3 regions of the Paenibacillus sp. LPE1-1-1.1 genome follow, and region 1 is predicted to be linked to each of the others. Evidence: riboswitches for the same ligand, from Rfam matches in the RefSeq annotation. Region 1 holds a riboswitch; each other region holds the start of a gene.
The links. Region 1 has a riboswitch for ZMP and ZTP ahead of MRBLPE1_RS06415 (IMP cyclohydrolase). Riboswitches for the same ligand answer to the same signal wherever they lie in the genome.
Positions count from the first base shown of each region.

Region 2: it holds a riboswitch for ZMP and ZTP, as region 1 does, so the genes downstream of both, MRBLPE1_RS12855 (bifunctional 5,10-methylenetetrahydrofolate dehydrogenase/5,10-methenyltetrahydrofolate cyclohydrolase) here and MRBLPE1_RS06415 (IMP cyclohydrolase) in region 1, are expected to answer to the same signal.
Region 3: it holds a riboswitch for ZMP and ZTP, as region 1 does, so the genes downstream of both, rpiB (ribose 5-phosphate isomerase B) here and MRBLPE1_RS06415 (IMP cyclohydrolase) in region 1, are expected to answer to the same signal.

Region 1 is NZ_JBEGHY010000001.1:1,486,744-1,496,470, forward strand. It holds gene MRBLPE1_RS06395 (gluconolactonase) at 1-341, opposite strand, end outside; gene MRBLPE1_RS06400 (carbohydrate ABC transporter permease) at 362-1,231, opposite strand; gene MRBLPE1_RS06405 (carbohydrate ABC transporter permease) at 1,248-2,147, opposite strand; gene MRBLPE1_RS06410 (extracellular solute-binding protein) at 2,144-4,984, opposite strand; gene MRBLPE1_RS06415 (IMP cyclohydrolase) at 5,237-5,944, opposite strand; ZMP/ZTP riboswitch at 6,011-6,088, opposite strand; gene MRBLPE1_RS06420 (hypothetical protein) at 6,114-6,329, opposite strand; gene MRBLPE1_RS06425 (serpin family protein) at 6,896-8,137, shown strand; gene MRBLPE1_RS06430 (hypothetical protein) at 8,253-8,468, opposite strand; gene MRBLPE1_RS06435 (hypothetical protein) at 8,468-9,019, opposite strand; gene MRBLPE1_RS06440 (GGDEF domain-containing protein) at 9,096-9,727, opposite strand, start outside.
Region 2 is NZ_JBEGHY010000012.1:503,950-513,676, reverse strand. It holds gene MRBLPE1_RS12875 (spore germination protein) at 1-37, opposite strand, end outside; gene MRBLPE1_RS12870 (hypothetical protein) at 217-495, opposite strand; gene MRBLPE1_RS12865 (ABC transporter ATP-binding protein) at 573-2,312, opposite strand; gene MRBLPE1_RS12860 (ABC transporter ATP-binding protein) at 2,317-4,044, opposite strand; ZMP/ZTP riboswitch at 4,225-4,303, shown strand; gene MRBLPE1_RS12855 (bifunctional 5,10-methylenetetrahydrofolate dehydrogenase/5,10-methenyltetrahydrofolate cyclohydrolase) at 4,365-5,210, shown strand; gene MRBLPE1_RS12850 (sugar-binding transcriptional regulator) at 6,124-7,065, opposite strand; gene MRBLPE1_RS12845 (5'-nucleotidase C-terminal domain-containing protein) at 7,252-9,727, opposite strand, start outside.
Region 3 is NZ_JBEGHY010000044.1:153,264-162,990, forward strand. It holds gene glyA (serine hydroxymethyltransferase) at 1-1,003, opposite strand, end outside; gene MRBLPE1_RS27405 (TIGR01440 family protein) at 1,086-1,691, opposite strand; gene rpiB (ribose 5-phosphate isomerase B) at 1,708-2,166, opposite strand; ZMP/ZTP riboswitch at 2,265-2,346, opposite strand; gene MRBLPE1_RS27415 (low molecular weight protein arginine phosphatase) at 2,418-2,996, opposite strand; gene MRBLPE1_RS27420 (manganese efflux pump MntP family protein) at 3,038-3,598, opposite strand; gene MRBLPE1_RS27425 (L-threonylcarbamoyladenylate synthase) at 4,675-5,736, opposite strand; gene spoIIR (stage II sporulation protein R) at 5,995-6,759, opposite strand; gene MRBLPE1_RS27435 (RNA polymerase sigma-70 factor) at 7,035-7,907, shown strand; gene MRBLPE1_RS27440 (carboxymuconolactone decarboxylase family protein) at 8,379-8,816, shown strand.

The DNA of each region.
Region 1 (9,727 bases):
GCTGCCAGCGTCATTTCTTTGCCGTTATCATTCAGCTTGTCGATGATCGCGTCCATCTCAAAACGTTCATTCAGCTTTACGATTCGTTTGTTGCCAGTGTCCGCGATATAGACGGCACTGCTCTTATCCACGAACAGATCCTGGGGATCGCTGAAGGCTCCCGCTCCAAGCTGATTTCCCGTGTAGGTGCGTTCCGGCAAATAGCTCGCCGGGGCCGCTTTCGATTGATCCCATTCGTTGTACACATAAGACTGGTAAGGCGCTTCCGCCGCGACCGTCAGCGGTGCTGCGGCCAAAAGGGGGAGAAGCAGCACGGCAGCCAGCATCCATTTCATTTTCATGACTCCACCTCTAACCTCCATCATTTGATCCCCGCAAAGGTCATTGTTTCTACAACCTTCCGCTGCAGCAAAACAAATACGATAATCGGCGGGATCATGAGAATGACGGCAGCCGCGGATCCTGCCCCCATCCTTGCTATAGGGTCGCCGGCCACGATCTGCTCGAGCGCCATCCGGAACACCTTGAGCGATTCCCCAAAAATAAGCTCCTTCGGCGCGTAGTTCCACAGATTAATAAATTGAAAGATCACGACCGTCATAATGGCAGGCGTCGAGTTAGGCCAAATAATCGAGAAAAAGGTTTTATACTCGCTTGCGCCGTCAATCCGCGCCGCCTCCAAGATAGCGTCAGGCAGCTGTTCGATAAACTGTTTCATTAAGAAAAGCCCAAGCGAAGCGCCGATCCAAGGCAGAATCAATGCCGCGTACGTGTTCACGATATTCATTTCGGACATGAGAACGAACTGCGGGATGAACGTCACCTGTGGCACGAACATAAGCGCCATCACGATGATCGAGAACAATAGATTTTTGCCTGGAAACTTATGCTTCGCAAGCGGATATGCCGCCATCGCCGCGAACAGCACATGCAGTACAGTGCCCACGATGGAAATAAGCGCCGTGTTGAAAATGTACCGGGACAGCGGAACCCACATATTGGAGGCCAGCTGGAACAAATCCGTAAAGTTATTGAGTGTAGGCCTCATGACAATCAAGCGAGGCGGAAATTGAAGCAGCTCGTCAATCGGCTTCAGTGATGTAATGATCGCGAAGATAAACGGAAACGCTGAGAATAGACCGAGAAGCGCCACGAATCCGAATATCGCGATGTTGCCGGCAAGCGAGCGTCTTGCTTTTATGCCGGATTTTTTGGTAGTTATCGTGAACATGGATGTCCTCCTGCGATCAAATTCCGACCTTCTGCAATATTTTCGTCACGAGCCGGTTCGTGAACACCATCATGAAGAACAAGACGACCGCCATCGCGGATGCATAACCCATCTCGTAACGGATGCTGCCGTAATCCATGATGTGGGTAACCATCGTTTCCCCGGCATATTCCGTGCTCGGGAAGCCGGCCAGCTGAATGGAAACGTCTGCTACGCTGAAAGAAATGACAATTTGCATGACGGCTCCAAAAATCAGTTGCGGAATCATGGATGGCAATGTGATATACCACAGCTCTTGGAACCTGTTTTTGATCCCGTCCATAACGCCCGCTTCATATAAGCTGCGATCCACGGTTTGCAGCCCTGCGACAAAGGCCAGAAAGCTGATGCCAAGGCTCATCCAAAGCTGCACGACGATCAGAATAAGCAAAATGTACTCTTTATCCAGCAGCCATGCGACCGGATCGCTTATGATTCCGAGTCCCATGAGCATGCCGTTCAAATAACCGTAAGCGTCCGGGCTGAAAATAAGCCGCCACATCGGGAATACGGAGATGCCGATGATGGTCGGGATGTAGAACACCGTTGTTGCAATGGAGCGCAAAGTCTTGGACAGGTCATTAATCATCCAAGCGACCAAAAAGCTGAGCATGTAGCTCACGGGTCCGGTGACAAAAGCAAAGAACAGCGTATTTTTGACCGCGACAATAAAGATATCATCATCCAGGAAAAGCCGGATATAGTTGTACCAGCCAATAAAGCGCGGCGGCTCGATCATGTTGTAATAAGTAAAACCAAGCACAATCGACAGCACGACGGGAAGGATGGTAAAGAGCAAAAAGAAAATCATGTACGGCGTCATCAGCAAGTAGCTTTCCTTATGTCTGCCGATCGTTTGGGTTATCGATTTTTTCATTGCTCCACCCCGAATTCATACCTTTTTCGTTTAATTTCTTCGTTAATGTCTTTGTTCCAATAGAAGAGGCTTTCTCTGGCGTTGCCCATTTGGAATACAACCTCACGGAACGCGTTATCGATGTTTCGTGACGTATAGTAGCCGCCCGGCAGCTCAGGAATTTCATGAACCTGTTTCCATTGCTCGGTCAGCATCGCTTGCTCGGCCCGGCTCCAATTCGTTGATTCGAACGAGATGAGATTCGCCGGCACCCTTCTTCCAAGCACGCCCATTTCATTTTCCAGCTCGCTGACGAACTGGCTTTGGATTTCCGGTCGATTGAACCATTGCAGGAAAGCCCAAGCATCGTCTTTGTTTTTGGCATCCTTCAAAATAATCGATGCCGTTCCGGTTGCGCCTGTCGAGCGGTCAATCGTTCCATCCTTGCGCTGCTTGCCTGGGATCGGAACCATGTCCCATGTGCCCGTAATTTCAGGCGCTGCCGCGGCTAAACGGGTGTACAGCTTATAGGTTGAGACAACAATCGGCATCTCTCCGGTACGGAAACGGTTGAAATCATCCTTATAAAGCGGATAATCATAGAGGTTGTAGAAATCCGTCCATTGCTTGAAGGCGTTATAGGCCTTAGGCTCGTCGAAGCGAGTACCATCTTCCTTCGCGTTGTAGATGCCGCTGCCGTTTTGCATGAGAAGCGTCGGGAACAGGTTGAGCGCTCCGATTCCCTTTGTCAGCAGTTGAAAGGCATCAAGGTTCTCGTAAGGCAAGCCAATCTGCATGTTATTGTTCTGCAATACCGGCGCAATCTTCAGCAGCTCCTCCCATGTTTGCGGGGGCTCGATGCCAAGCTCCTGTAAAACATCCTTCCGGTAAAACAGCATGAAAAACTCCTGATCATCCGGAATGGCGAAGGTGCTTCCTTTGTACTGATAAGGAATGAATGCCGTGTCCATATATTCCTGCTTCATGGCTGCGAACTCATCGTACTGGTCGAGCGGCGTTAACGCGCCGCGAACAGCTAGATTCATCGTATCGCCGCGACTCGTAAAGAGATTGACGTCCGGCCCTTCACCCGCCATGACCGCGGTCACGAGCGAAGTGCCCACCAGATTCAAATTGACGCTAATTCCGCTTTCGGGAATAAACGACTCATCGATTAAGCGCTTGAGCACATAGGCTTGGTCACGGCCGAGTCCGGTCCATACCTGTATGGAGCGATCCGCCTGCTCGTTGCCTTCCATGGAATCGTAATTTTGAAAAAATGATCCCGCAAACGCTCTGATTTCATGAACGCCCTGTGCGAACAAACCAGCCTCTGCTATTGGCTGTTCATGATTTAAGGAAGCCAGATACAAATAATCAAGCTCTAGCGGCTGCTTCATTGCGCTGAGCATCCAATCTGCCAACGCAGTGATGTTTGTTTTGTAATTTTCCAACCGCTTCGGTATTTGGTCCGGCCGATCGATAAATCCGTTAAGCTGAAGCGCCAGCAATTTCAACGTTCTGGATCCAGCGTTAGCCTGGCCCGACATTTCATTCAGCTTGCCGGCTTCCTCCGTCATTTGAGCGGAAAGCTTTTGGAACTGCCCGATAAGCCCCGGCACGCTTTTCTCAATTTCGTAATCGCGATAGACATCAGGGTTAACGCCTGTAACCATCACGATCTTGCGGTAAATTTGATTGAGGTCATAGACCATTTGCTGAACGCTTTGCACGGCTGGCGCAACATCGCCAAGCGTAACCTCCAGCTTCAGCTCGTGCTCGCCCTTCGTGAGGTAGAATTGATACGGCTCCCCCGATTCTTCTCCCAGCTCCAAAATGTCCCATTTTAGAGCATAAGGAAAACGAACTGCGTTCATTTCCTGAAAAGGCACTTGGCCATCGAGCGCAAGCTTCCTAGAAACGAAGGAACCCTTCACTTCATTCTGATGGTAACGGGCGCCTATTTTATACCACCCGTCCGCCGGTACCTCGAACTTATAGCTGATCCACTGGCCCGGAACATCCCAGTTGCTGCCGCCGATGGTATTGATTCGAAGCAGGGTCGGGCTGTAAGGCGTCGTAAGCGGCGATGTCCGATCCGTCGTCGGGAATAAACCGGAATCCGATTTGGCATAGGCGTGCTCCGCTTGAATCGTGATGAACGCCTCCTCGCTGCCTTTGGAAGCCTCTGCAGCCTGCGATGCTTTATAGGTTTCATAAGTTTTCGCCGTCACTGCTTTGTCCAGGCTGATGTAATCGACGGCTGCGCTTTCCCTTACATTCTCAAGCCTTATGACATGTTTGCCCTTTGTAAGCGGGAGCTGCAGCGGGCCGTCCTCCATCTCGCCTGCTGCCGCCACTTTCGTATCGAGCCAAACCTCTCCTTCCAGCTGCTTCGGACGCAGCTCGTTCCCGCCGCTCCGCTTGAGCTTGCCCGGCTCGTCGTAGTACAGGCGATTAAGCTCGAAGGGCGCGTAAGGATCGGATATCGCTTTTCCGTCCACGTAAAGCAAAAATTCGATCGGCTGCCCGTTTCCTTTCAGCGGATAATAGCCGATAGACAGCTCATAGTCGGCTTGCTCGGTAACATCGACGGACCATTCAAGCGCCTCGCCTTCCTTCCACTCCGCAATTTGCTTCCGCCCTTTCCATTCGGGAAGAAGATTTGCGTTCGTTGCACCCGCATTCATGCCATCGGCGCTTAAAAGGATGCCGCCAACCCGCCGCTCCGCATCTGCAAGCTTGTATGATACCGCATCAGCGGTTTCTTCCTCGGAATAAGAGAACACTGCCGCCGCGCCTGTCGTTACAATGAGAAGCAAGAACATCACGGTGTAAAAGATCCAATTTTTATTCACGGCCAACCCCCGAATTCGTTTTTTCTGCTCTCCCGCCCTAGCTTAAGCTAGTTGAAAGCACTCTGAATTGCTGCTGCATGAACAATATATCAAAAAGAAATCCGCACTTATTTCACTATGCTCGGGTTCGGACTTTCAAAGTTTTTGGTACTCTTCCTAGGGAAGAGGCGAAGGTCGAGGCGGAAAACGGGCATAAAAAAAGACGACCCCATGGATTGGAGTCGTCTTTGTTGAGATGGACCTTACGATAGATCATCTTTCATTTTTGTTCACGATTTTGTATTCCACATAATTGTCTTCCTTGCGAATGAACTTCACAAGCAGCGAAATTCGGTTATCCTTATTTAAGTTATTCCAGTAGAAATTCGCGGTTTCTTCCATAGAATCAAAGATCGGCACTTCCAAAGGCTCACCGGCGAATGGCCGCAGAATGCCGTCCTCCTCGCCTTGATAGGTGTGAATGCAATGACCTACCCCCTTGATGCAGCCATCATAGTGATAGAAATTTCTTATGCATACCGAGGGATCATTGTTTCTCGTCTTCAAAATGGATAAACCGTACATGCCCGAGCCCGTATCCGTTATACCAGTAATGCGTGGCGTAAAATGAGGGGCATCGGGCTCGAACGCTCTGCTTTTCAATGCCTCTTCGAACGAATCGCCTTGCCGCAATCCAGCGTATAGGGTTTCCGTCTGATCCCCGTTCGAAATGATGTGAAATCCATTGGTATCCTTTATCGGATAATAGATAATCAAGGAAGGATCCTCCATCTTCGATGGATCAAACGCTGTGTTTCTGACAAAGGATTGGTCCCGCTCAAAAATCCGGTTGCGGCTGTTCAAGCTTCTTCCCATAATCCAATAGACTTGTACGTAATGATTACCGGATGGATTCATGCCGATTATTAACGTTCTTCCCGGGTACGGCTGGTTAAACAGCTGCTCTTCAAACCTTTTCATTGTACTCACCTCAGCATCGGATTTTGTTCTTCTGACAAACAAAAAAAGCACTTGATCACAGATCAAATACTTTGCCCAGGCGTACGGCTTATACATATGTGCTCCCTCGTGGTACTCCACGCTGCGCCAGTCACACATACCAAATATTTACTATATTATATACAGCATTTTAGCTTGCAGACAAGTGTTCATTCAGCGTTTTCGAGTTTTCTTCTACAATAAAACCAAATGTACTTCCAATTTCTTCGGATTCACAGCCAATTAAGCGATACCAAGTCTCGTGTTCCGATTCCTCCTTTTTTTCCATTCCAATACTTTGAGAGCGTGATGTCCGTTTGCCGTTTCCTTGTCCGCCGAAAACATCCATAGAATTATCATATCGCATCTGCGGGATTCCCCGAAATTGTACGCCTCTATTCAACTTGTTTTTATCCTTACATTGCAGAAACTATACTGTAGTACTCAGCACGAACTTATATTGATCTTAGCCTCACAAGACTAGAGCATCCTTTAGCCGTCAGCCATTCCGGTATACTGCAGTTACTACAGCAGAATGGCTGATTACGCTTCTTTGTTTTAGCTACAATGCATTTGCTACAACAGAATGGGTGCCAATCGTTACTAACCATTCAAAAATAGTCGCTCCATTGCAGAAACTGCATTGTACGCTCCGGTTCAACTATTTTCATAACCATACAATGCAGAAACTACATCGTAGAACTCTGCCCGATCTTTTATTTACAGATCTCAACGCCAGAACAAATATTATTCGAATCTTGCTGGCCAAATACACGGAATACATGACCATGACGGTGACTGGCGATTTCTCTGCTGTATACAACTTTTTAGGTATATGATCCTCCCACACCGTTCATTTGGCTGTTTACAGCAACCTTTGGTCCTCAGAGACCGTTGATATGGATAATGCTTGTTTAAAATGGGGGTAATGACATGCTGCGCAAATCCATTTTCATCGCCATTTCTGCTGTATTGCTGTTAACGGCATGCGGACAGCCTGAGAAAAAGACGGTTACCGTGCCGGAACGAGCTCGCCTTGCCGAGAAGATTGATTCGCAAATGGTAAAGGCAACGAATACGTTTGGGCTTGAGCTGGCGGAAAAAATGATCAATGAAACACAAGGAGAAAACGTCATTGTCTCCCCTGTCAGCATCGTACAGGCGCTGTCGATGACGCTGAACGGGGCAGCGGGCCAGACACGCGAACAGATCGCGAAGACATTGCATCTGGAAGGATTGTCGGTGGAGATGCTGAATGAGGAACAGCAGAAGCTGAGAGAGCTTCTGCTGCAACCGGGACCCGGCATCAAGCTGTCCATGGCCAACTCTCTCTGGCTGCAAAAGGGCTGGCCGTTCCAAAAGGATTATCTCGACCGTGTAATAGCTGCCTACGACGCCCAATTAAACGAACGTAAGCTAGACGACCCAGCCGTGCTGAAGGAAATGAACAAATGGGTTAATAAGCAGACAAACGGTCTCATTCCAACGATTCTGGATGAACCTATATCCGAGATGACGAAATTCATGCTGTTAAACGCCCTATATTTTGACGGGACTTGGAAGAGACCGTTTGAGCCAGACGCTACGATAGAAGATGAATTTACGAAATCGGACGGTGAAATACGACGCATCCCCTTTATGAATCAGGGAGGCAGCTACGAATATGACGAAACGGATGCTTACCAAGCCATCCGCTTGCCATACGGCGATGGTCAAATGGGGATGCTCATCGTCCTCCCAAGCCAGCATATGGACCAAAAGGAACTCACCGCGAAACTGCTCGCGGATACCGAATTCTGGACTAAACCTTTTACCCCGGCGAATGGCCGACTAGCGCTGCCGAAATTCCGAGTAGAGGGTAAGCGTGAGCTCATCGACACCTTAAGTGCAATGGGGATGCGTCTGCCATTCGATCCAAGCCAAGCGGACTTCAGCGAATTAGCTGACAACAACGGCGATCAGCGGCTTTATATCAGCCGTATTTTGCATAAGACCGTTGTCGATGTATCCGAGCAAGGCACGGAAGCAGCCGCTGTAACCTTGATTGGCATGGATGCGGGCAGCGCCCCGCCGAGCAGCAGCTTCGAAATGAAGGTCAACCGGCCGTTTCTTTTCGCCATCCAAGACCTGCAAAGCGGTGTGCTGCTGTTTGTCGGGCTGGTGGAAACACCCTAAATGCGTGAGCTTTAAGCAGACACTTTATTGGCCGGTTAACGAAAAAAAAGGGTGCTGATGATAGAATCAGCCCCTTTTTTTGAACCATATTTATTTTAATGAGGCAGCTGCCCTTCTAATGCCCTAGCCGATGGGTTGCTTCATCTAAATTCTGTAAAACGCCGACCACAACGAGAAAGATTGCCATCATGATGAGTGAATAACCTAGTCCGCGATAATAAAAACGGCGTTCAGATATTTTCGAGCGGACGATGAACAGCAAACCGAGGCCTAAGACAACGAAGATGACGATTCCCGCTTGTAAATGGTCTGCCAAAAAGTTGTCCGGCATTACTCGTAACCACCCTCTGATTCAGGCAATTTTTTATATTCCTCTTTGGTCTTTACGATCTGCTCCACGAAATTCCGCAGTTCCAACAGCTGCTCCATATCACTGGTCTGAGCGCAATATCGATCTGTCCACGTTAATGTTTTTGTTTCGCCGTTTATATTGACTTCCCATATATCTTCGCCATAAGGAACGCGTTCACAGGTTTGATTGGCTGCCCCCAGCTCTTTCTCGCCCATGATGTTTATATCTCTCATTTTGCCATAAATGCTTCGCATTTCTTCTTTGGTCAACGTGATTTGCGCCGTTGCCGTCCCGTTCATGATCAAATCTTTGGTTACCGTGTCTTGAAAAGTATTGATTTCATTTTTATTAACCGTTCCATAGCCGAAGCGCACCATAAAATCGAAGGTGCCGGGCATTTCCTTAGGCATTTTGTTCTGCTGCCTGGCGGATTCCTGCTCGATTGAGGTAACAGCGTTCATTTCCGGTTCCTTGCCGCATCCGACTATGATAATAAGAATTACGAATAATAATGAGCCTATTCGTTTCATTCTATGGCCTCCCAAATATTTCTTCGTCAAAATAAAGACGCAATTGGGAGGAAGAAGTTGCATTATAGAAGGTTCTTCAGCCCAGCAATGAGACGGATCGGGTCCGCGCGGCGCCGTTGCGGCCATTGTGCTTAGCATCATACAGAGCTTTATCGCATAACTTGTAAAGCGTCTCCAGCCTTGTTTGCTCGGTTGGAATAAGCGTAACGACGCCAAGACTAATAGACAGCGAACTGGCCATATCAGGAATGAGAATCTGCGTGGTCGACTGCCTAAAAGCTTCTACCATTCGATCAGCTTCGCTTTCGTCTGCTCCAGGCAGCAATATGGCAAACTCGTCGCCGCCATAGCGGCTGAAGGAATCGGTTCCTCTTAGCATTGAGCGGATACGCTTGGCCAGCTGCTGCAGGGCGCGGTCTCCGATATGATGTCCGTAGGTGTCATTGATTTTTTTGAAATGATCGATGTCAAACAGCACCAAGGAAAGAGGCTCTCTTTTTTTCGCATACTCGGCTATCATTTGCTTGGACAGCGACACGAATGTTCTCCTGTTAAAAATACCTGTCAAATCATCGTAGTTCGCCAGCCGTATCAATTCTTGATCGGCCTGCTCCTTCAACAGCAGCACAAAACCGATATTGCCGATAAACATGATCAAAAAGAGCGCTAAGAAGGTGAACGTCTGATAAATGCCAGGCGTAAACATGC
Region 2 (9,727 bases), on a different contig from region 1:
CGTTTCCGGCTGTGGTTTGAACATCCGCTTGCGCCATTCCATCACCCCATGTTGAAGTATTCCCGGGAATAAATGGGAGTATGCACCGTACCCGTTCTCCGCGTAAGCAGCTGGCCCAATCGTTCATGCCGCAGCACAAAAAGGGACTGCCTCCGCAAGCCATAGCTTGGAAGCAGTCCCTTAGTGAACCGGCATTTCTTCAATTCAAACAGCCATCTAATCGACGTAGCCGGCAAGGCCTTTATCCATCAAATAATCCATCTCTGCGTCCAAAATCGATTCTACGACCAGTTCGTTCGACTTCACGTCAGGGCGGCTCAGCACATAATCAACCAAATCATCGCCGTCGATATCGACCTCGCCGTTTTTGTCTTCCTTTGCACTGTTGATATAAGCCTGCTCATGCTTCAAAACCAGCTTTATCAGCTTCTCGTCCGCATTGGTTTCGCCTGCTATATACTGCACCAGTTCTTGCTCGTTTAATTGTTCACTCATCGTTTGTCATCTCCTAATTGCATCGCTCGTCTCATTGTACCACATTCATTCCGCATGCATGAACGGAACGGGTCAAGCTAAGCGTTTTGTAAAAACTGATTGCCGTGCAGCTGATAATAAAGCCCTCTGCCTGCAAGCAGCTCCTCATGGCTGCCGCTCTCCGCGATTTGGCCGTCTTTAATGTATAGGATCTTATCCGCATGGCGGATCGTACTCAACCGGTGGGCAATGACGAAGCTTGTTCTTCCGCTAAGCAGCTTTTTCATCGCCTCTTGGATCTGAAGCTCAGCAAGCGTATCGACGCTGCTCGTCGCTTCATCCAATATGAGAAGCGCGGGATCTCCAAGGATCGCGCGCGCAATGGTAATTAGCTGGCGCTGTCCATGGCTGACGTTGCCGCCCTCGGCTGTCAGCTCCGTGTCATAGCCGTCAGGCAGCTTGGCAATAAAGCTGCTTGCATTCGCCTGAACCGCCGCGGCTTCCACCTCTTCGTCCGTCGCATCCAGCCTGCCGTAGCGTATATTCTCGCGAATGGTTCCCGAGAACAAGTGGGCATCCTGCAGCACGATGCCGAGCTGGCTTCGGAGACTGTTTTTGTCCATGGAACGGATATCTTCGTCATCAATCAATATCTGTCCCTCTTTGATTTCGAAAAAACGGCCGATGAGATTAATGATAGTCGTCTTGCCCGCTCCGGTCGGCCCAACCAAAGCAATCGTCTCACCGGGCCTGGCGGTAAAGCTGATGTTGTTCAACGCGGCCGTTCCATCCGTATATTCAAAGCGCACATTCCGGAATTCCACTTTGCCGGCAATCGACTCTATCCGCTTGACTGCTCCCTCTTCTTCATATTCGGAAGGAACCTCCATCATGTCGAACACCCGCTCCGCTCCCGCGACGCCGGACTGGATCATGTTGTACTGGTTGGCAACTTCATTTAACGGGCCGCTGAATTGCCTCGAATAGCCGAGAAAGCTAATAATGACGCCTACGGTAGCTTGGTCATGAACAGCAAGCCAGCCGCCGACGCCCGCAATGATTAAATAGCTGATATGGCCGAACATATTCATGAACGGTCCCATCGTACCGGAGTAGATTTGGGCCTTGATGCCGACTTTCTTCAGCTTCGCGTTTGCCGCGCTGAACTGCTCCGCCATCCGTTCCTCCTGATGGAACAACGCCACAACCTTCTGCCCGGATATCGTCTCCTCGATAAAGCCGTTAAGCCCTCCCAGCTCCTGCTGCTGTCCCTTGAATTGCCGCTGCGTCGCCTTCGCGATTCGTTTGGATACGAATACGATCAACGGAATGACTACAAGCGCAACCAGCGTAAGCCAAACGTTGAGGAGGAGCATCATTGTGAAGGAGCCGATAAGCATAATAACACTTGATATAATTTGAATTAAGCTTTGATTTAACGTATTCGTGACGTTGTCGATGTCGTTCGTTGTACGGCTCATCAGCTCGCCGTGGTTTTTGCTGGCAAAGAAAGGAACGGGAAGCTTTTGCAAATGATGGAACAAATCCTTCCGCATGCTCCAAACCGTCCGCTGCGATACCTCCGCTAAGAAAAAAGCCTGCAGCCAGCCGACCAAGCTGCCCGCCGCATATACCCCGAGCATGAGTAAGCAAATGCCAAGAAGGCCGTCGTATTGCTTGGCTATGATATAGTCATCGAGCGCGGTCCCCAGCAGATAGGGACCTGCAAGAGTAAGCCCCGCTGCGGCAAGCGTAAGCAAAATAACCGTCAGAAGACTTGTTTTTTGATGAAATAAATAATAGCCGATTTTTTTTAATGTCGCCAAAGTAGGATTCATCTGATTACGCTCCTTGCTGGGATAAGGCCATTTGCCGATAAAGCTTGCTGCCTTGAAGCAGCTCGCCATGCGTTCCGATTGCTGTTATTTGACCGTCCTCTAGCACGATAATCCGATCCGCCTGCTGAACGGATGCGATCCGTTGTCCGATAATGAGGCAGGTGCTGCTCTTCATGATGGTTTGCAGCGATTTCCGGATGAGCAGGTCCGTATTGAGATCAACCGCGCTTGTGCAGTCATCGAGTATGACGATCTTCGGCTTCAGCAGCAGGGTGCGCGCTATCGATAGGCGCTGCTTTTGCCCGCCGGATAGATTGACGCCGCGCTGTCCAAGCTCGGTATCATAGCCTTTTTCCAACTTCATAATGAAAGAATGGGCTTCGGCAGCTTTAGCCGCTGCTTCAATTTCTTGCTGCGTTGCATCCGGCTTGCCGAAGCAGATATTGTCCCGAATCGTGCCGCTGAACAAATGAGCCTGCTGCAGCACCATGCCGATCTGGCTGTGAAGCTCATAGGGATCCATCTCGTTAATCGGCACCGAATCGATGCACAGCTGGCCGTCCGTCGCTTCGTAAAAAGCCGGAATCAGGCTGACCAGCGTCGATTTCCCCGCTCCGTTCACGCCGACGATCCCTATCGTCTCTCCCGGCTCCGCCGTGAAATCAATATCGCGTAATACGGCTTTCTCCAAATTACCGTCATAGCTAAAGCTTACTTGCTCAAACGAGATTCGGCCTTCTCGAATTTGCTTCGGCTGCTGAAGGGGCAGCTGCTCTTCCTTCGGTTGGTCGATCGAGAACTCCAATATTTCATTAATGCGGTCGGCGGAGGCTTTTGCCCTGGATATGGCCATTAGTTGATTGCCGAGCCCTAAGGTGGAGAACAGCAGCTGCGTAATATACGTTAGAAACGCTGCAAGGCTGCCGACCGAAAGCGTACCCTGCTCTGAAAGCATGCCGCCGTACCATAACGCCGCTACGATGCTGAAATTCAGAATAATCGACATCAGCGGCGTATTGAGCGCAACGATTTTTGCCGCCCGCAGACTGGCATGCAGCAAATTCGAATTCGTTTCATTAAACCGCTCTTCCTCGTAATCGGCGCGGACAAATGCTTTGACAACTCGAATACCCGACAAATTTTCCTGCATCACCGTATTCACTTGATCAAGCCGCTGCTGCATCTTCGCGAATAACGGAACGGTTACCCGCGTGGTAATGACGAGAAATGCAGCCAGCAAAGGGATCATCGCCAGCAAAATAATAGATAAACGCGGGCTGATCAGGAATGCCATGACCAGGCTCCCGATAATAATGAACGTATCCCGCGCAAAAACACGGAGAAGTAACAGCACCAAGCCTTGTATTTGCGTGACGTCTCCGGTCAAACGGGTCACGATGGACCCTGAACCGAAGCGGTCAAGCGATTGAAGCGACAAGCCCTGTATCTTTTGAAACAGCTCCTGCCTCAGATCCGCTCCAAAGCTTTGAGAAGCTATGGTCGCAAACACCGTACAGCCGACGCCGGCAACTAAACCGATAAGCGCCGCCAGCAGCATTTTCGGCGCGGTGCCGGCAATCGCTCCCAAGTCCCCGCCCATAATCCCGTCATTCACGATGCTCGCCATAAACCGCGGCTGCAGCAGATCCATGCATACCTCCAGCAGCATGAACAGCGGCGCCAGCACGGCAGGCAGCTTATATTTCCCCAAAAATCTACCCAGCTTTAACACGCCTGCACCCCAATCCCTGTCGTTTTGTGAAGCGGTAATAAGAGGGCATCGTCTCCCGCACCCTCAATTTAAAGTAATTATAGCATCCCGCCAATCGTTTCCCCACTACTAAAATTGGAGTAACTGAGCGTAATGGCTCGTTTTTTCTCGCAGGAGCTGTTAGAATGAAGCTAACAACAAAAAGCTGTGCGTAACTGGCGGAGCATGGGGAACCATGAGGAAGCGCGCAGATCATTAGCCGTACGCCTGGGCAAAGGTAAGGGGACATTCCCCTTGCCTTTTTATGTTTTTCGACAACCATTCGAAGGAGCTGGGTAAACATGACGGACAAAATGATTTTAAACGGCACACGCGTCGCAGACGCAATTAAAGAGCAGTTGAAAGCTAGGGTAGAAACGCTTGGAGCCGCAGGCATTGTGCCCTGTTTGGCGACGATACTGGTCGGAGACGATCCTGCTTCCGAGACTTATGTCCGCATGAAAGGAAATGCCTGCAAGAAGCTAGGCATCGAGTCGAAACGAATCCATTTGGATAAGTCCATTTCGACCGAGGATTTGATTGCGGTCATCTCGCAGCTTAACCGCGATCCGCTCGTTCACGGCATCCTGCTGCAGCATCCCGTGCCGCATCAAATTGATGAACGCGCAGCTTTTGAAGCGATAAGCATCCACAAGGACGTGGACGGGGTGACCGCGCTTGGCTTTGCCCAAAATGCTTTCGGCTATGCGGACTATCCGTCCTGCACGCCTGCTGCCATTATGGCTATTCTGGATTATTATCAAATCCCGATCGAGGGCAAGCATGCCGTAGTCGTCGGCCGCAGCCCGATTCTGGGCAAGCCCGTTTCGCTGATGCTGCTAAACCGCAATGCCACCGTGACAACATGCCATTCCAAGACACAAAATCTAGCCGAAATGCTGAAGCCCGCAGACATCGTCGTCGCTGCGGTCGGCAAACCTTCTTTCATTCAAGGAGAGTGGATTCGCGAAGGCGCCGTCGTGCTGGATGCCGGTTACAACCCGGGGAACATCGGGGATGTCGATTATGAGACTTGCCTTGCGAAGGCCAGCGCCATCACCCCTGTCCCCGCAGGCGTCGGGCCCGTCACGATCGCTATGCTGCTGAAGCATACGGTCGACGCCGCGGCAAAGCTTGCCGCAATCTAGTTTCGTGTAGCAAAATCGTGCTGGGAGGAATGGTTTCTTACTATATTACAGTTTGTGCAGCAGAATCACGCTCTGACGAGTGGTATTCTGGCTACGTTGCAGTTTGTGCAGTAGAATCACGTAGGGACGAGTGGTTTCATACTACATTCCAGTTTGTGCAGCAGAAAGCGCTCGGACATGTGGTTTTCTGGCTACGTTGCAGTTTGTGCAACGTAATCGCGCTCAATCGTGACGAATCTCAGCTACGTTGCACTTAGTGCAACAGAAACAGCCGATACAGACTCATTAGAGTCTTCATCGGCTGTTTCTGTTGTATTTTCTACATTGTAGCGCGCTAGTGCCGCTAAAATTCGTATTTCTATTGCACAAAGTGCAGTGTAGCTGAACGAAACGCAGATGCGCGGCTTTACGCAACGTTTCCCCCTTCCGACTCCCTTCCTTCCACCACGCGACTTCCACGCGATTTCTTACTACATTCCAGTTTGTGCAGCAGCATTGCGCTCTGACGAGTGGCTTCATACTACATTCCAGTTTGTGCAGCAGAAAGCGCTCGGACATGTGGTTTTCTGGCTACGTTGCAGTTTGTGCAACGTAATCGCGCTCAATCGTGACGAATCTCAGCTACGTTGCACTTAGTGCAACAGAAACAGCCGAGCCAGACTCATTAGAGTCTTCATCGGCTGTTTCTGTTGTATTTTCTACACTGTAGCGCGCTAGTGCCGCTAAAATTCGTCTTTCTATTGCACAAAGTGCAGTGCAGCTGTCCGAAGCGCAGCTGCGCGGCTGTAAATAACGTTTCCTCTTTCGACTCCCTACCTTCCCCCACGCGACTTCTTACTACATTGCAGTTTGTGCAGCAGCATTGCGCTCTGATGGCTTCTTACTACATTGCAGTTTGTGCAGTAGAATTGCGCTACACATCCCGCTCCAGTAAATACCTTCCCGTAAACTGATCGGTAATCAGCACGTTCGTATAGCCTCCGCGCAGCGCGCCGTAGATGCCGTTCACCTTTTTCGCTCCGCCGGCCACCAGAATCGACTGCTCCTTGCGCTTCAATTCATCGAGACTAATGCCAATTGTGCGTTCATTGAGCTCTTCCGAACAAACGGCCCCCGCCGTATCGATATAGCGCGAGCATATGTCGCCTGCGGCCTTCGAGCGAATAATATCCATATCCGAATCGGTGAAATAGTTCGCTCTTATTAATACCGAATCTTCGGTTGGCGCTCCCACGGTGACGACCGCAATGTTTGACAGTTTTCCCAGCTCCAAAATATTGCGAATATGGCGGTCCGACTCAATCGTTCGCTTCACCACCTCATGATCAACAAGCGCGGGAAGCGGAATAAAGTAGGGGATCGTGTGAAAAGCCTTGCCGAATAAATGAACGATTTCATAAGCATACGTATTGGTCTCCGAATGGCTGACCCCGCCGTTTAGCTGAACGACCTTAACATCGCGGACGGGCTTGTCCTTGAGCTGGGTCGCCATTTGAAAAAGCGTCGTTCCCCAAGTCGTCGCAATAATATCGCCATCTCTCACCGTATCATATAAATAGGATGCCGCGGCTTCGCCAATGTATCGTTTGACAATGCTGTCCTCGTATTGCGGCACGGAGACGATGACTGCTTTTTTCAGCCCAAACTTGGACTGCAGCCGCTCGGCGAGCACAAAATTGTTCTCATTAGGGTGAACGATTTTTATTTGAACATATCCTTCATCCTTCGCCTGCTGAAGAAACCTGGATATCGTTGGACGCGAAACGCCCAGCTTCTGCGCGATTTCCTCCTGATTATAGTTCAATTCATAATACAGCCTTGCCACATCGATCATTTTGCTCAGTTTATCATCCATTCGATCATCCGCCATCCGAACTCAACTCTTTCTATGTATGAATACCGCTCTCCATAATTCCACAAAACTATAACAAAGCAGCATTAATAATACAACAAGAGCACGGCCCTTTCGATAGGCAAAATACAACGTCCCATCCCACTATTTTGCAAAGTGGAATGGGACGCTTCTACTTCTTTAAGATTTTCAGTTCTGTTCGTAATCTAGCGCCGCCAATATTAGCGTAACGACCTCTGCTCTCGTTGCCTTCACATCCGGAGCAAACCGGTTGCTGCCAATGCCATTAACGAGACCTGCCCTCTGTGCCGCTGCAATATACGGTCTTGCCCATACCGGAATGTCGCTCACATCCGCAAAGGTTGGCTTCGCATTCGGATCAATCTCAATACCAAGCGCGCGAACGAGAATAACGGTCATCTCCGTTCTAGTTAAGGAACTTCCCGGCCTTATTGTATTGTCCTCGTAACCTGTTATGATTTTATCTTCAATCAACTGGGCAAAGAAGGAACGAGCCCATGCAGGAACCTCACCCGCATCCGCAAAATCCAACTGGCCCGCTGTTGATTCCAGCTGAAGCGCTCTGCCGACCATCGTAATAAATTGCGCTCTCGTTGCTGTTTCCCCAGGGTGGAACGTGCCGTCTCCATACCCTTTGACAAACCCGACTTTCACGGCTTCTTCAATAGCCTTCGCTGCCCAATGGCTGCCTACGTCACTGAACTCGATGTCCGTCGGAGTCGGCGTTGGTGTCGGCGTTGGTGTCGGTGTCGGTGTCGGTGTCGGTGTCGGTGTCGGCGTAGGCGTCGGTGTTGGATTCACTCCGCCGTCACCAGGCAGCGGCTGGCCCAACAAATCTGTAATGCGGCCTTCCGTTCCAATATTGATCGTGCCGAGATTCGTCAAATGCTCCCAGAACACTTCATAGTCGACGATATTCAGCTCATGCTGGCGTCCCGCATCCTTCGCCTGCTTCATCGAGCGGTAGAAATCGCCGCCATTTGCCATAAAGGAGTTCGTGGCCACAAAATAATAGCCGTTCACATCAATTGGGCTATAGCTGCCGTCCGCATTTTTAATTTCCACCTTGACTATGCGGCTGCCCGCTTGCGTTAATTGTCCATTCGCGTCAAGCACCTCTGCCTGCTTCTTGGAATCATAATAATAACGCAGGCCAGACACTTGCGGAAAGCGTCCTTGTCCCGTTTCGACTCCGCTCACGCCGTTTTCCAGCGCCGCAATGATTTCTTGCCCCGTCATGCGCAGCGCCGTAAGGTTATTGCCAAACGGCATGACCGTCAGCAATTCGCCGAGCGTGATGTCGCCATCCGTTTTGCCCGCTGCGGTTTTCTTAATCGATGCGCGAATACCGCCTCCGTTTTGAATCGCCACGAACCCTTTTACATCATACTGCTGCAAATCCGGATTGCCGCTGACTAGGCTTTTTACTTTAGCGAGCATGCCATCTGCCATCAAATTGCCCAGATTCGTTTCCTTGGCACGAACGTTGGTGCGTTCGCCATCCAGGAGCACATTCGTTTTACCGATGATTTGACGCTCAATTTCCGCAACGCCTGCTTGATAAGGTTTCAGCATTTCCGTCGCAACCGGGTCTGCCGCAAAGGTGGCAATATCCAGCAGCTTGCCGTTCCATTTGGTAAGCACGCCTGCATCGTTAAATTTCAAATCCAATCTGCCTAAATATTTGTTGTACTCCTCTGCCTGCACGACCAACGTAGGCTCGCCGTCAGCGTGGAATACCTTTGGCGCATCAACCTTCGTGTGGCTGTGTCCGCCGACGATGACGTCAATACCGGTCACCTGCTCAGCCATTTTAAGATCAAACTCGTAGCCAAGGTGAGTTAACGCTACAATTTTGTTAATGCCCTTGTCCTGCAGCATTTTGACTGTTTCCTTCGCCTTCGCGATATGATCCTCGAATACGATATTTTCGCCCGGCGATGCAAGAAACTTCGTATCCTCGGTCGTTAAGCCGAATACCCCGATTTTCTCGCCGCCCTCATCCAAAATAACCGCGTCGTAAATTTTCCCTGCGTCCGCCGATTCACCGATAGCTTGCTCGGATACTAATCCGCTTATCTCGGGTTCCTTGCTGAAATCAATGTTCGAGCTCACGAACGGGAATTTTGCTTTTTCCACAAAATCAGCCAGCACTGAAGGCCCTTTATCGAATTCATGATTACCGAATACCATGGCATCGTACCCGAGTTTATTCATAAACTCCAAATCCGCTTGACCTAAATACTTATTAAAGAACAGCGTACCCGAGAATACGTCTCCCGCATCAAGAAGGATGGAATGAGCCGTTTCTTGACGTATCTGATTCACTGCTGTAAATCTTTTTGCAACATTCGCCAAGTTGGCATGCGAATCATTCACATGCATAATCGTCATCGCAAACTCCGCATCCTTCTTCGCCGACAAGTCAAGCTGCGCAAGCAGCGGATCATGATCGCTTACTCTGCCGTGTTCGATAGCGAAGTCAGCATTGACATGAACGACATCAATCTCGGCTTTCTCTTCATTCCCCTTGTCTACCAAAATGTGATCCAGCGTTTGCGAGTTGCCGTCATAGATGTAAGAATAGCGATCTGAAACGGGCAGCTTATCTACAAGGTTCGATAGTTCTGCACCCTTCAGCTTG
Region 3 (9,727 bases), on a different contig from region 1:
CTACTTCATCAAGTACATGCTCCGCTACTTTACCTGTAATGTTCAGGTTGCGCGTATCAAGCAGCATCAAATGATTGTCTGTGCCGCCGGAAACGATGTTGAAGCCTTTTGCAACAAGCTCTTCGGAAAGCACCTTCGCATTTTTCACAACTTGTGTCGCGTATTGCTTGAACTCCGGTTTAAGCGCTTCGCCGAAAGCTACCGCTTTTGCTGCAATAATATGCATCAATGGACCGCCTTGCGAACCAGGGAAAACCGCTTTATCAATCGCTGCTGCCCAAGGCTGACGGCAAAGGATCATACCGCCGCGTGGTCCGCGAAGCGTTTTGTGCGTAGTCGTCGTAACAAAATGTGCATGCGGCACTGGGCTCGGATGAAGACCCGCTGCTACCAAACCGGCAATGTGAGCCATATCAACCATGAACAAAGCGCCTACGTCGTTAGCGATTTTGCCAAGCTTTTCAAAATCGATGATACGGGGATATGCGCTCGCACCAGCCACGATCAGGCGTGGACGGTGCTTGAAAGCAAGCTTGCGGACTTCTTCATAATCGATGGTGAAGGAATCCTCTTGCACGCCGTATGCCACGAAGTTGTAAAGCAAGCCGGATGCATTGACCGGGCTGCCGTGCGTCAAGTGACCGCCGTGCGCCAAGTTCATGCCTAGAACCGTATCGCCAGGCTGCAAAGCAGCAAGGTAAACAGCCATATTCGCTTGTGCGCCGGAGTGAGGCTGAACGTTCGCATGCTCTGCGCCGAACAATTCCTTCGCACGGTTGCGGGCGATATCCTCAACGATATCCACATGCTCACAGCCGCCGTAGAAACGTTTGCTTGGGTAGCCTTCTGCATATTTGTTCGTAAGCACGCTTCCCATTGCTTCCAGAACCGCTTCGCTTACGATGTTCTCTGATGCGATAAGCTCAATGTTATCCCGTTGACGAGTAAGCTCAAGGCCTAGTGCTTTCAATACTTCCGGATCTTGTTTGCGCAGGTTTTCCATTTTCATTATCCTCCTCAAATTAGACAGCCTATATATTTTTAAATTGTTTTATAAAATTAGATCATTCGTTCTCCGCGTTCGGCTAATCGCATGTTCCGGCAGATTGCTCTGCCGCTATCTCAGTGCCCAGCTCGTATACCGCGCGCGAACCGCCTATCAGCTTCGGCCTTGTGACGGCCATCGTAACATGGGCTTCCCCGATGTCGCGAATCGACGGACGGACCGGAACGGCTACCCGCTTCAGATGCATGCCGATGAACGTATCGCCGATATCGATGCCGGCATGCGCTTGTACCGTTTCTACAAGACAGGGGTCCTTTAACTGGCGGTAGGCATAGGCTGCCATCGATCCGCCGGCTTTCGGCACGGGGACCGCTCCGACGGGTTCTAAGCCGTAACGCTCGGCTGCCTCCCTATCGATAACGAGCGCTCGATTCAAATGCTCGCAGCATTGGTACACCGGAATGAAGCCCAGCTCTCTCCGCGCCGCTTCCACGCCCGCGTAAATTTGCGCGGCCGTTTCGACGGTTCCTGCCGTTCCAATGCGATGGCCCAGCACTTCACTAGTACTTACACCGATCACTAAAAGCTGACTCACGGCAAGCCCGCCTGCCGCTGCCAGCTCGCGGACGATCGTCTCTACCTGATCTGCTATGACACCAAGCCGTACATCTTCTTCTATGCTCATCGCGATGGCCCCCTAATTAGGACTGGCTGCTGAACTGCTCTTCAATTTGCATCACTTTGTTTACTCTGCCGACATGGCGCTCGCCGTTCGAGAACGGCGTTTCAAGCCAAATCCGAATAATTTCCAAGGCTACGCCAGGTCCGAGAACCCGCTCTCCAAGTGCCAATACGTTTGTATCGTTATGTTCCCTTGTCGCTTTAGCCGAGAACATGTCGTTGACGAGCGCGCAGCGGATACCCCGAACTTTATTGGCCGCGATCGACATGCCGATTCCGGTTCCGCAAATCAAGATACCGCGTTCTGCTTTGCCGCTCGTAACAAGGTCGCATACGGGCAGCGCATAGTCCGGGTAGTCAACCGATTGGTCACAGCTGCAGCCTACATCTTCGATTTCATGGCCGAGCGATTGAAGAAAAGGCACAACCTCATCCTTCAAACGATAGCCCGCATGATCGGCACCAATAGCAATTTTCAATGCAAAAGACCTCCTTCGTTATGAAACATCACAGTGCTAGTATACCTATTTTTGCAGAAAAAGACGAAAAAAGAGCAAGACATGCTAATTAGCATGCTGCTCTTTGCCCAGGCGACCGGCCGTATATTCCGATGCTCCACCGTGGTTAGCCCACTTCCGTCGCCAGTTACATCGGAAACCGTATATTGTCTTTCCATAATAGCCGAAGCGGTTCAAAAAATCAATCCATATTAACGGGGACAGCCGCGGAATTATCTTTTGGAAAGCTTGTCCAGAAGCTTCACGAGCGCATCCTCGATTTCATTCGCGCTGCTGTTATAGATGGAGAGCGATCCGCCAAACGGATCCACGATGTCGAAACTTGGGATTCTGCGCTCCAGCTCCAGCAAACGGCTTCGTTCCGCCGAGGTGAGCTGCTGACCCAAGGCTTGCTTCATATGCAGCTCCGAATACAGACGTTCCAGCTCTTCGATATCGGCGAGCACGCTCGCGTCCTGGTACGCATATTCCTTCAGCGTATAGGTTTTGTCTACAGCCTCGGGATGCCACTGCAGCAGCCCGCGCTTATGGTTAGACGTCATCGTCAAAATAATGTCAGCCCAACCGACCGCCTCGCTTGTCAGCGCAAGCGAAGTGCTCTTATGCTCAATATCGCGCTGTCTAAGCGTCTCTACCGCATGGGCAGACACCGGCAGCCCATCGACCGTGGAGATGCCCGCGGAACGGACCGCAACCGTAATGCCTCTTAGAGCAGCCATCCGGCGCAGCATAGCCTCCGCCATCGGCGAGCGGCATGTATTGCCAGTACAAACAAATAATATACGTTTCACACTGCCAACTCCTTTTCGCACGCTTTTCCCAGCTGTCTATCTTAAAAAATAAACAATATACCGAAAATAAACAAAATTCCGCCGCCTACAGCCTCGCCGTATTCGCCGAGATTGCCGCTAACCTTGCGGCCGATCATTAAGCCAAGCACGGACATGAGCCCGCCCAGCAGCCCAATCAATAAGATGGTCGTCCACATATTGGCCGCAAACATGCCAAGCGTAATGCCGACAGAGAAGGAATCGATGCTGACGCTAAGCGAGAGCAAGAGCAAGCCCCATAAGGATTTGTGGTCAAAAGACTGCACCGCGTCTCCGCGCAGCGAGCTGTAGATCATATGCCCGCCCAGCAGCACCAGCAAAATACCGGCCGCGACCGTAGCCACATCGCCGAGCAGAACCCCTACATATTGACCCGTGTAGATGCCCGCCAGCGGCATTATAACATGAAACAAAGCAATAACCACGCCCAGCTTCAAAATATCCAGCAGCCGAATGCCTTTTAATCCTATGCCAAGTCCGAGCGAAAAGGCATCTAAGCCAAGCGCTAACGCGATAATGAACAGCGTCAGAAACTGTCCGGCATGCAAATGTGCTTCAACCACAGTCTATCTCCCCCATGTCCGCCTGGTTTCTCTACCAAACATATGCGGACATGGGGACAAACATACTTATCATAGTTCAAACTGTAAGGGAAGGCATTTTCATTTCAACGTCAACATCAATACCAATACCAATAACAACACCAAGACCATCAACATCAACACATATCATAGTTCACACTGTTGCCGAGGCCATTTCCATTTCAACGTCAATACCAATACCAATACCAATACCAATGCCAATGCCAATACCAATGCCAATAACAATAACAACACCAAGACCATCAACATCAACACATATCATAGTTCACACTGTAGCTAAGGCCATTTCCATTTCAACATCAACACCAATACCACACCAACACCAACACCAACACCAACACCAACACCAACACCAACACCAACACCAACACATTCTACTGCACTTTCTACAACAGAAACTTGACATGGCACCCGACAAATTGAGCTACGTTGCAGTTAGTACAACAGAATACCCACAACACGCCACAAAACTGCCCCTAGACATGCTTTCTATTGCGGAAACTGCATTGTAGCGAAACAATGGGTGATTGAGCAAGAGTTACATTGTACTAACTGCAGTGTAGGAGCATGATGCAGCTCTTGATTGGAGACGAAGTAAGTTTCTAGGTTAATTCCTAGCTCTTCGATTTGCTCGTTCAGCATGTGGCGTTTTTTTGCTTTTCACTTTTCGCCAGGGCGTTAGCTACACTGAAGCCATTTCCATTTCCATTTCGACATCAACATCAATACCAATACCAATAACAACACCAACACCAACACCAACACCAACACATTCTACTGCACTTTCTACAACAGAAACCTGACATGGCGCCCGACAAATTGAGCTACGTTGCAGTTAGTACAACAGAATTCCCTCAACTCGCCACAAAACTGCCCCTAGACATGCTTTCTATTGCAGAAACTGCATTGTAGCGAAACAATGGGTGATTGAGCAAGAGTTACATTGTACTAACTGCAGTGTAGGAGCATGATGCAGCTCTTGATTGGAGACGAAGTTACTCTTAACACATGCACCAGCCCAGCCTAATGTATTACTTCTAAACACGAACGATTCGATTGCCGGCTGCCTTTGCCAAGCGGTTCATCAGCGCGGCTCCAATGCCCTGCTCGCCGCTGCTCTCCGCCCAAATGCGCTCTGCGCCGACACCGTCAAGCTCCCGCAAAGCCGCGTACAAGCGATGGGCTGCATCGTCCAGCTCCGCTTCGCTTCCCAGCGACAATACATGGTCAGCGCTGTATTGGGCTACCCGCTCCTCGAAAGCCAGCACGCCAGTCACTTCCCCGTCCCGGCTTGCGGCTTCTGCTTGCGCATGAATATAAGCCGTGACGGCCCCTGGATCGCCTTGTACAAGCACAAGCTCTCCTTGCGGTGCGTAATGCGTATATTTCATGCCGGGGGAACGAGGGGCCGTCTCAGGCTCCTCTATCGAGGCGCTGTCGATTCGCGCTTCCGGTACCGCCTGCTGCAGCGCTTCGCGCGTAATGCCGCCCGGACGCAAAATGCGGATGCCATGCTCGCCGTCCAATTCAATTACCGTCGATTCCAAGCCGACACCCGTCGGTCCGTCATCCACAAGGCCGTCTATGCGTCCTTCTAAATCCTCCAGCACATGTTCCGCAAGCGTCGGGCTCGGTCTTCCCGAGCGATTCGCGCTTGGCGCCGCAATCGGGCATCCTGCTTGCTCAAGCAGCGCTAGAGCCGCCCGGTGATCCGGAATCCGGATGCCTACCGTAGGCAGCCCTGCCGTTACCAGGGGCGATAGCGCCTCATCACGAACAGGCAGCACAATCGTAAGCGGGCCCGGCCAAAAGCAATCCATAAGCCTCGAAGCCAGCTTCGGATACGGCAGCACCAGCTCATCCAACTGCTTGCGGTGCGCGATATGCACAATTAGCGGATTGTCCGAGGGACGCCCCTTCGCGCTGAATATCCGCTCCACGGCCTCCGTGCTCCGTGCGTCCGCGCCAAGCCCGTAGACGGTCTCTGTCGGAAATGCAATGAGACCGCCATCTCTAAGCGCAGCGGCTGCCTCCCTGAGCTCCGGACCGAGCTGTTCCACATTCGCCTGCTTAACGTGCCATACTTTCATAGTCGTCATCTCTATCCTTCAATCCTTGCTCTCATATAAATTATCCATTCTTCCGCTATTATAGCATATGCATGCCCAAACAAGCGTAAACGGATACTGCCGGCCTTTGGCGGCAAAATCTCGTTTAACGGGTGAGCTATAAGAACCCGGCAAGCTTCGGAAACCTATAAAATAATACAAAAAAATCGGCCGTCACGTCTTCCGCTTGCAAGACATGACGGCCGTTTTTTTATGAAAACAATGACTTATCCCAGTCGATTAGCGTTTTTATGAGAACAATGATTTAATCCAGTCGATTAGCGATTCGATGATCTCCCACAGGAAAAACTTCGCTTCCGGCGCTACGCCTTCCAATGGCGCGTCTGCCGCCGCAGTTTCAAGCGCTGCTGTTTTCACTGGAGCCGTATCCGACTGCAGCGCAGCGCCCTGAGCCGTATCCGTGCCAGAGGCAGCCGATGCCTCGCCGCTTGCCGCATCGATGAAGCATAGGGGCGGAAACAGTACGCACCACCAATTTTGGCCGCCGCCTTCGCCAAGCGTGATCCGGAGCGCTTCATAATCGCCGGCCGGATAAACCTGATTGCCATACATTTTAGTCGGGAAAGGGACCATGCCAAGCTCTGCTTGCGAGCCATATTCAAAACCGCGGCTTTCCAATACCTCTGCGGTAATCCGTTCAATTTCAGGCATATGGGCGAGAATCGTCTGGCGTGCTTCCTCAATCGTCTGAGGACCCGTTACCCAGCTGTTCATCGCTTTAACGATTTCATCCCGAACAAGGCGTTTCACGACTTGGTCAGCGGGATTATCGGAATTGGCTAAAATACGAAGACGAATCGATTCCTGCGGAATTTGGCCGCCTGCAACCGCCGCGTCCATTTGCTGGGCTTCCCAGCTCATAATTAGTAGAATAAGTGCAAATATAATAAAACCATAGGATTTACGGTAGGCAAATTTATTGGAACGAACGGATTTGGATGATGGAGATACCTCAATATTGGAATAAGAATGAATGGAATAATGGCTGGACATACACACAAGCTCCTCTCGTCGCACCCGTCAGTGCGTCTGCTTGCGTTCCGGAACGTATCTATCCGTCATTATGTCCGCCTATCGGAATATATAAACCTAGCAAACTATCTTTTTTCAAGCGTTAACAGAATATAAGAATACCGGTAAGCTTCGAAAGCTGATAAATGTATTTGAAAATGTATTTGAAAAAAAGAGCAATCGCTTATAATAAAAGCAACAACTAGACGGCGTTATTGAAGCTCCTCTATTTTGCAGAAGACAAGGATGATTATCTGATGGATTTCGAAAAAACGTATGCCGCTTACCGACCGCTGCTCCAGTCCATCGCCTACCGCATGCTCGGCTCATTCAGCGAGGCCGAGGACCTGGTCCAGGACGTGTTTGCGGATTACAGCCAACTTGACGCTAACGACATACAAAATGAAAAAGCCTATCTCGTCCGGATGGTGACGAACCGCTCCATTAATCTCAGCCAATCTGCGCGCAAAAGGAGAGAGGTGTATGTCGGCCAGTGGCTTCCGGAGCCGGATGTCGACCATACGGCCACGGACCCTGCCGAACTGTACGACCGGCACGAATCCGTCTCCTATGCCCTGCTTGTCATGCTGGAGCAGCTCTCCGCAGTGGAGCGGGCGGTATTCGTCCTGAGGGAATCGCTTGCCTACGATTACGATGAAATCGCGGCGTGCCTGCAAAAGACGGAAGCCAATTGCCGTAAAATTTTCAGCCGGGCCAAAGAGAAGCTTCAAAAGGAAAGAGAGCTCCTGCCGGCCAACACCGTGAAAGCCGAGCCGCTCGTCGTTACCTTTATGGAGGCCGCCGCGACGGGTGATTTCAACAAATTGGTTGCGCTTCTGACCGAGGAAGCAGTACTCGTCTCCGATGGAGGCGGCAAGGTACGCGCAGCGATCTTCGCTATTATCAGCCGGACTCGCGTGATGGCCTTCCTGCAGGGGGTTATTCCGAGAACCTTCCTCGGAGACGGTCACCGCTTCGCAATCGTCAACGGGCAGGCCGGCGTCATTATCATGAAAGACGGCAAGCCGCGCAGCGTAATAAGCTTTCAGCTTGATGCGGAAAATCAGCAGATCGAGCGGATCTTCGTTATGCTGAATCCGGATAAGCTGAAGCATGTGCTGGTGGAATAGGTTTTAGGCGGGGGGAGGTTTTGGCGGGTGGTTTTAGGATGGATGGTTTGGTTCGAACTATAGTGCGAAGCCTTTAGTTCAAAACCTTTGGTGCAAAACCTTTAGTGCGAGACCTTTAGTGCGAGACCTTTAGTTCGAGACCTTTAGTTCGAGACCTTTAGTGCGAATCCTTTAGTGCGAAGCCTTTAGTGCGAAGCCTTTAGTGCGAGGCCTTTAGTGCGAAGCCTTTAGTGCGAAGCCTTTAGTGCGAAGCCTTTAGTGCGAAGCCTTTAGTGCGAAGCCTTTAGTGCGGAGCCTTTAGTGCGAGGCCTTTAGTGCGGAGCCTTTAGTGCGAGGCCTTAGTTTGAGTAATTTTTTTGCGGAATCGTTCTTCTCCTGTCACAACTGGCCGCGCTGCTTTGTCTTAGATCATGAAGACACGCAAGACGGCCAAACGGCCGACCATTCGGATAATAGAGGAGAATGAAAACCATGACAGAGAGAATTGAAATCGCAAAAGAAATTCCTGCCGCGTATCAGGCAATGCTCGGGTTGGAGAAATTTTTGGGCACGGCAAGCATCAGCAAGCAGCTTAAGGAGCTCATCAAAATTCGCGCTTCGCAAATCAACGGCTGCGCCTACTGCATCAACATGCATACGAAGGATGCCCGGGCAATCGGCGAGACCGAGCAGCGGATATACGCTTTGAGCGCTTGGCGTGATACGCGTTATTTTACGGATGCGGAAAGAGCCGCGCTTGCCCTGACGGAATCCGTTACGCTCCTCACGAAGGAGCATGTGCCGGATAACGTGTATGAGGAGGCTGCCCGCCATTTCGACAGCAAGCAGGTCGGAGAAATCATCATGGCGATCGTCACGATCAATGCGTGGAACCGTATTGCGATAAGCACGAATATGATGCCGGAGTAAGTGCAGCTGGCTGGCTCATAAGGCAGGCCTGCTTATAAACACGGAGTCGGAGCTATGGGAGGAAAGGGATATGCTGGCGCTATCAGCTCCTTCATTTCCGCGGTACATTTGCGTCGGGATGGAGCTATGGGATAAATGAAGGGGATGTGTTGGCGTTATCGGCTTGCTTACCGCAGTACATTCACGTCGCTACGTGGCGTTAAAGGATGTAGGAAATTTGCTGGTGTTACCGGCTACGCATTAACGTGACAAATCCGAGTTGAGACGAAGCTAAGGGATGAACGGGTTTGATGGCGTTATCAGCACAGCTTTACCGCAACCTAATATGCATCTAGACGGAGCTAAGGAATAATTAACGGATTGCGCTGGCGTTATCGGCTTCCTTATTACCACAACCAATTCACGTTGAGACGGGACGTTAATGGATTAACGGAATGTACTGGCGTTATCAGCACCCCTTTACCGCAATTCGCTTTGAGACGGAGCTAAGGATGAACGGATTGCGCTGTCGTGACTCCAACTTCGCCTGTTTGTTTTAGAAGTTGTCTGCGCAGTAAAATTAGATGGAATTTCTCCTGCTAATTTCGGATTATTCAAGGGAAATATGATTTAGCTGGAATTTCTCCATCTAATTCTTGAGTTTAGAGATGATATAGCCGTTTTGGTGGCATTTAACAGGAGTTTTTCCCGTTATTCTGTATGATATCTGAAATATTAGAATATTAACTGGAGTTTTTCCTGTTAATTTTCGGCGGCACTCTCGGATAGGCTCATACGCTGCAACTTTTACAAGCAACAGACACACGTATTTGGTCCCTAAACGAACCTTACCTTATGGGAACGCACCAAAGAACGAGGCGCTCGCATTACATTATCACTGGAACGGACCCTAGCATGGGAGTGACTACTTG